Regions from separate parts of the Allobosea sp. P4_E12 genome, predicted to be linked through region 2. Evidence: riboswitches for the same ligand, from Rfam matches in the RefSeq annotation. Region 2 holds a riboswitch; each other region holds the start of a gene.

Region 1 (2,252 bases), on a different contig from region 2:
AGACCATGAAGAGCCGGTCGCCGAAATTCGACTGGAGTTCGGCAAAGGCGCCCGTATTGCCGTTGGATGCCGTGAGCGCGCGGGTTTCCAGCCGTTCGCGCTCGTATTGCAGACCCATCACCAGGGTCTGCCCCTTCATCAGCTCAAGGTCGCCGCGCCAGTCGACCTTGGTGCGCTCGCCGAGATTCTCCGTCGGCAGGCCGAGGATACCAATCGCATTCGGCGTGCGGCCGGTGCGGTCCTGATTGCTGTAGGACAGGCCGAAGCGATTGACGAAGCGCCCACCAAGCGGATCCCAGACGACCTCTCCGCGGGTGAAGGCCTGCTTGTAGTCCTGGCTGCTGCGGAAGCTGCTGGGCGTGCTCGGAAAGCCGGAATCGCCGGTGAAGAGCAGGTAGCCGTCAGTGTGGCGGCCGACCCAGTTCAGCGACAGCGTATCGGACAGCGCGACGCCGAACCGGGCCGAATAGGTCCAATTGTCGTAGGAATTCGGGTTGACGCGGCGCCCCGACGGCACGAGCCCGGGAGGCGTCACCGGGGTCGAATCCGATTTGAAATGGGCGATGCTGAGGGCGTAGTTGAAGCGGTCATCGCCGCCGCTGAGGCCGACCGACTGGTTGAAGGTGCCGTATGAGCCGGCCTCGGCTCGGGCCGTGAGCTTCGGCGGACCCTCGCCACGCTTGGTGGTGATCGAGATGACGCCGCCCAGCGCGTTGGCGCCGTAGAGGCCGCTTTGCGGTCCGCGTAGCACTTCGATGCGCTCGATGTCGTCGGTCAGCATCGAGCCGAAATCGAAGGAGCGGTTCGGGGTCGACGGGTCGTTGGCCTCGATGCCGTCGATCAATACCTTGACGTGGTTGGAGTTGGTGCCGCGGATGAAGACCGAGGTCAGCCCGCCCGGCCCGCCGGTCTGCACGATATTGAGGCCGGGAACGGCGGCGAGCGCCTGCGGCAGGGTCCGGCGCTGCTCGCGCTCGATATCACCGGCAGTGATGACGGTCACGGAATTGGCGATCTCGCGCGCTGGCGTGGGTCGCGTCGTCGCGCTGACGACGATTTCGTCGAGGGCAATCGATTCGGTGGCTGACTGGGCGGATGCCTGGTTGGCGGGGAGGGAGCCGGCGGAGACAAGGAGCGACAGGGTGATGAGCAGCCGGCTGCGCCGGGCAACCTTGGGAGGACGGATCACGATGGAACCTCGGGCGTTGACGTCTGTGGCACGTCACCGCGAACGCGAGGCCCCGTCCGCTGCCCTTAGCCAGCGTGCAGTTCAACAAGCGATCGAAACACCCCGTCCGAACGTGTTCGCGTGTGACCACGGCTGACGGCAGGTCTCCTGGCTCGCGGGTCGGTGCCTTGTCGCCGCCTTCCCAGGTCCGAGGGCCCCAGTGGCGTGTGGCGAAAGGCTCGCCGCTTACAGTTGCGGGGGCAGCCACGGCATTGAATGGCGAACCATCCGCACCGCATTCCCTTTTGATCCCCTAAGGGAACCGTCGCTGGCGAGGTAAGGCCGGAACGGCCGCTGCGTCAATGATCGTTGGTGCGGGTGTCCCCAGGCGAACGCAGGTCGTCATCCCTCAAAATGCGCCAGCTCGGTCCCTCGAGATCGCTGAACTGGCCGGTGCGCATGCACCAGAAGAAGGCCGCCAACCCCAGCAGTCCGAGACCGAGTGCCAGGGGGAACAGGATCACCAGGATATTCATGACGCCACTCCCGTATTCTGCCGCGGCAGGCCGCGTCCCGCGCGCAGCGCGTTGAGCGTGACCACCAGTGACGAGCCCGACATCGCGACGGCTGCGACGAGCGGCGTCGCGAAGCCCGCGACGGCAATCGGCACCGCGACGGCATTGTACAGCACCGCAAACCAGAGGTTTTCCAGCATGAGGTTGCGCGCCCTGCGGGCGATGCGCAGGCTGTCGGCGACCGGCATCAAGCTGTCGCCGATGAAGACAATGTCGGCCGAGGCCTGCGCCAGGTCGGTCGCGCTGATCGGCGAGATCGAAACATGGGCCTTGGCAAGGGCCGGAGCGTCGTTGAGCCCGTCGCCGATCATCAGCACCTTGCGCCCCTTGGCGCTGAGCCGGTCGAGCGCCTTGAGCTTCTCGTCGGGACGCAGGCCGGCTTCGGCCTCCGTGATACCGAGGGCCGAGGCGACCGGCGCGACAGCTTCGCTTCGGTCGCCGGAGAGAATGCGGATCTCGAGGCCGAGACCGCGTAGCGCGGCGATACAGTCGCGCGCCTCCGGCCGGAT
Region 2 (2,252 bases):
TGCGCGGGAGCGCGCACGAGGTCGAGATGAAGGCCTGCGACAGGCAGCGTGACCGCCGTGTCGAGATTGTCGCCGAGACCACCGAAATAGGTCGTCAGCATGACCTTCAGCTGCGGCAAGGCATGGGCGATGGTGGCATAGGTCCGGCGCAGGGCGTCGCGGGCGGCCTCGTCGAGATCGAGCACCAGACAAGGCTCGTCGATCTGGACCCATTCGGCACCATTGGCGGAAAGGCGGCGCAGCACATCGATATAGACCGGCAGCAACTCGCCGAGCAGCGAGAGCGGATCGAGGCTGGCGTCCTTGCTCTTGCCGAGTTTCAGATAGGTGACCGGCCCAAGCAGAACGGGGCGGGTGTCGTAGCCGAGTGACTTGGCCTCACGATACTCGTCGACCGCCTTGAGCGAGGACAGTGCGAAGCGCTGTCCGGTCGCGAATTCGGGCACCATGTAGTGGTAGTTGGTGTCGAACCACTTGGTCATTTCCTGCGCCGGGGCGCCGTGGGAATGCTCGTGGTCGTGGTGGGCATGGCCGCAGGAGGTGTGCGGCTCGGTCTCGCTTTGCGCACCTCGCGCCATGGCGAAATAGGTCGCCAGCCCGACCGGACCACCCTTCCAGCCATAGATCTCGGGAATCGCGCCGACCATCACGCTGATGTCCAGCACCTGATCGTAGAACGAAAAGTCGTTCGACGGGATGACGGTGACGCCGCGTGCCTTCTGGCGGGCCCAGTTGGCGGCGCGCAATGCGGCGGCGGTGTCGAGCAGGTCCCTTTCGGTCGACTTGCCCGACCAATAGCTTTCGAGAGCGAGTTTGAGTTCGCGGCGCGGACCAATGCGCGGCGTCCCAAGGGTCGCGACAGGAAGTGAAGATGACATAGGCTTACCCCAGAAGTTGGGAGCAAAGGCCAAAGCGGACGCGTCCAGGATTCCGCCGGCGAAGAGCCTGCGCAATCGCAAAGCGCTCCACCGGGACACCCCGCCCGAGGACGTTCAGTTCGTCGAGGCAGGTCTCCTGGCTCACGGGTCATCGCTGCTGTCCGGCCTTCCCGAGACCTTGCCGGCCTCAGTGACACATCTTGGACAGCGGCTCACCGCTTACAGTTGCGGGGGCAGCGCCGGCCTTGCCCAGGTCAATAGCGACCTCGACGCACCGGCTTCCCTCTTAGCTCCGGGCAAACAGACCCAGAGAACCACGACACCCCAACCTAGGTCCAAATGCTCGCCGCAGTCAATGGGAATATAAAGACATCTTTATGTCTCCATGTCGCTATCTGCGCCGACTGACGCTGCCCCCGACGGCGGGGTGTACCCTGGTCGCGCGCAGGCGATGCGGCGCAAGCAGTTCCCCGCGCAATTGCTAAAGTAGAATAATTAGAATCTATATCTATTATAGATTGCATGTAATTCACTACAAAAGTACATCAGAAAACACTGTGTCAAATTTACAATTGCGAATCCTAGTACCAGCGGACTACATCCACCCGCAAATGGACTGGGATCTTCCAATGAAGAACAAATCAAAACCATATTTTTCAGCCACTTTCCTTTTTACAATCCTTCAAAGCACGATTTGTTACTCTCAAGCGATCGCAGATGGCGGCAGTGCGTCACCGGCGTTCACGCTCGACCAGATTACGGTCACGGCGACACGCGGTGAAAAGCAGGTTCTCGATGTTCCCGGCGTCGTGAACGTTATCTCACGGCAGGAACTCGACGAGCGCATGACGCGCGACATGCAGGACCTCGTCCGCTACCAGCCGGGCGTCAGCGTCAACCGCCTCACCAGCGGCACCGACCCGTTCGGCAACCTCGATGGCTTCACGATCCGGGGGGTCGGCGGCAACCGCGTCCAGATGCAGGTCGATGGATCGCGTGTGATCGAGCGCATCACTGATGGCAATCGCAACTTTGTCGAGATGCCCTTCCTGAAGAGCGTCGAGATCGTGCGTGGCCCGGGCTCCGTGCTCTGGGGCGCCGATGCTCTGGGCGGCATCGTCGCCTATCGTACGCTCGATCCCCAGGACCTGCTGAAAGGCAAGGACAAGCCGTATGCCGTACGTCTCGATGCCGGGTATGACAGTTTCGACCGCTCCTTCACCAAGACCGGCATTGCGGCCTTCAGGCTCACCCCTGCCCTCGAGGCCATTGTCGGCCTGAGCCAGAAGACGGCGGAGGAGGCCAAACTCAGCCGTGCCCGGGCCGATGGCGGCCGCTGGGGCTGCCCCGTGCCGAGCCTGCGCTATCTCGGCT
Region 3 (2,252 bases), on a different contig from region 2:
AGGCGGCGGTCGACTTGCCCTTGCCTGGCCCCGTATTGACGATCAGGAGTCCCTTTTCGATCGTCTTGGCGGCGACCTCGGCATCCTGCACCGCCTTGCGCTTTTCCATCTTGGCCTTGTGGCGGGCGGCCTCGTCAGCATCGATCGTCATCGGAACCTCCTGCTCATTTCACCTGCATCGGCAGACCGGCGACCATGAAGATCACCCGGTCGGCCCGCGCCGCAAGCATCTGGTGCAACCGCCCCGCCTCGTCGCGGAACCGTCGGGCGAGCGCATTCTCGGGCACGATACCGAGCCCGACCTCGTTGGAAACCAGGACCACCGGGCCACGTGCCGAAACGCAGGCCTCGACCAGTTCCCGGCTTGCAGCCGCCACATCCTGCTCTGCCAGTATCACGTTGGTCAGCCAGAGCGTCAGGCAGTCCACCAGGGCAGGTTGCCCCGCGGGAACCGCGCGGATCGCCTGCGCCAGGGCCAGCGGCGCATCGATGGTCATCCAATCCTGCGACCGGCGGGCGCGGTGCTCGGCAATCCGGGCGCGCATCTCATCGTCATAGGCCTGCGCCGTGGCGAGATAGATCCAGGGCGCCGGCACCATCTCGATCAGGGCCTCGGCATGGCGGCTCTTGCCGGAGCGGGCGCCGCCCAGAACGAGGGTAAGAGGGGAAAGGATCGCTGCCACTGCCAAAATCTCAACCCAGGGAAGATCAGCCTAAGGAACGGACCTGGCGAGCGAAGCGAAACAAGCCGGGACAGGCCATCAGAGATCACATCGCTTCACTGCGCTCGCAATCACGATCGCTGCATTGCACAGCACCGTGCAGATGGCTAATGATCATCCCCGACGGTGCCTCTGCAAGGAGGTGAAAAGGGAACGCGGTGCGATACCGCGGCTGCCCCCGCAACTGTAAGCGGCGAGTTTCGCGCCATCGGCCACTGGGATTGTCCCGGGAAGGCGGCGAGAGATCCGGACCCGCGAGCCAGGAGACCTGCCGTCGATGAGTGATGCAATCCAGCGGGCTGCCGGCGGGGTGGCCAAGGAGACCGAGATGACGACGAATACGGCTTCGATCACCACCCAGGCCAGCGCATCCGAGCGCGTCAAGGCTGTCGCAGCTGCCCTGGCACTCGGCGCAGCCCTGATCTTCACCGTCGGCTTCGCCCATTCGACCAGCGTTCACAACGCAGCCCACGACACGCGCCACACCCTCGCCTTTCCCTGCCACTGAGGGAAAGGCAACATGGTCAATCGTGTTCTCACGGTCAGTCTTCTGGCCGGGCTTCTTGCTGGGCTCCTGGTCGCAGCACTCCAGCATGTCACCACCACGCCGCTGATCCTCAAGGCGGAAACCTTTGAGACGGCGTTGCGCGCAGCCGAGCTTCAGCACGCCAGCTTCACCGGCGATGCCAGGATCGTCCTTGCCCATGGCGGCGCCGACGCAGCCGACCACGCCGAGTGGAAGCCACAGGACGGCTTGCAGCGCACGGCCTTCACCACCATCGTCACCATTGCGACCGCGATCGGCTTTGCCGCCCTGCTGCTCGGCGGCATGATCGCAGCGGGCGATGCCATCACTGAACGGACCGCACTGATCTGGGCGGCTTGCGGCTTCCTGGCCTTCGGCCTCGTGCCGGCGACCGGGCTCGCACCGGAATTGCCCGGCAGCGCGTCAGCCGAACTGCTCCACCGCCAGACCTGGTGGATCGCCACCGCGCTCGTCACCGCCGGCGGCCTCTGGGTCTTCCTGCGGACGGAGGCGAGCTGGCTGCGGGCACTTGCCGTGCTTGCCATGCTCGTCCCGCATCTGATCGGCGCACCACATCCCGCCGCCCCGGAGAGCAAGGTCCCGGCCGAAATCGCAGCGCATTTCGCCGCGCTCTCGCTCGCGCTCCAGGCTGCCCTCTGGCTCGCTACCGGCTTTGCCGTCGGCGTGCTCTGGCCCTGGGCGACGCGCCGTGCCGCAGCCCCGGCCAAGGCCTGACGCTGAGCGCGATCCCCCGGGATCGCGCCGGAAGCAAAGGAACCGGCCTATGCCCGAAGGCGATGTCACCATTTTCGTCTGCGTCGCCTGCCGGCGCGCGCGGGCGGACCTGCCGGAGGGTTACGACCAGCCCGGACTGGGTTTTGCCGAGGCGCTGCGCGAACGCATCGCGCGCGACGGCGGGACGCTTCCGGTCGAACCCGTCGACTGCCTCGCGGTCTGCAATCGCCCCTGCACCGTCGCCTTGGCGGCCGACGGCAAATGGACCT

The links. A riboswitch is a leader RNA that binds a small molecule or an ion and turns the genes downstream of it on or off. The one in region 2 is predicted to bind cobalamin.
Region 1: linked by a shared signal. The riboswitch ahead of AC1DW9_RS11400 (TonB-dependent receptor plug domain-containing protein) and the one ahead of metE (5-methyltetrahydropteroyltriglutamate--homocysteine S-methyltransferase) in region 2 are both predicted to bind cobalamin.
Region 3: linked by a shared signal. The riboswitch ahead of AC1DW9_RS25240 (CbtB domain-containing protein) and the one ahead of metE (5-methyltetrahydropteroyltriglutamate--homocysteine S-methyltransferase) in region 2 are both predicted to bind cobalamin.

Annotation. Positions count from the first base shown of each region.
Region 1 is NZ_JBFUIY010000007.1:204,595-206,846, forward strand. It holds gene AC1DW9_RS11400 (TonB-dependent receptor plug domain-containing protein) at 1-1,189, opposite strand, end outside; cobalamin riboswitch at 1,310-1,510, opposite strand; gene ccoS (cbb3-type cytochrome oxidase assembly protein CcoS) at 1,528-1,704, opposite strand; gene AC1DW9_RS11410 (heavy metal translocating P-type ATPase) at 1,701-2,252, opposite strand, start outside.
Region 2 is NZ_JBFUIY010000002.1:28,749-31,000, forward strand. It holds gene metE (5-methyltetrahydropteroyltriglutamate--homocysteine S-methyltransferase) at 1-878, opposite strand, end outside; cobalamin riboswitch at 988-1,212, opposite strand; gene AC1DW9_RS02260 (TonB-dependent hemoglobin/transferrin/lactoferrin family receptor) at 1,508-2,252, shown strand, end outside.
Region 3 is NZ_JBFUIY010000023.1:44,066-46,317, forward strand. It holds gene cobO (cob(I)yrinic acid a,c-diamide adenosyltransferase) at 1-151, opposite strand, end outside; gene cobU (bifunctional adenosylcobinamide kinase/adenosylcobinamide-phosphate guanylyltransferase) at 165-689, opposite strand; cobalamin riboswitch at 830-1,012, shown strand; gene AC1DW9_RS25240 (CbtB domain-containing protein) at 1,000-1,230, shown strand; gene AC1DW9_RS25245 (CbtA family protein) at 1,243-1,983, shown strand; gene AC1DW9_RS25250 (DUF1636 family protein) at 2,033-2,252, shown strand, end outside.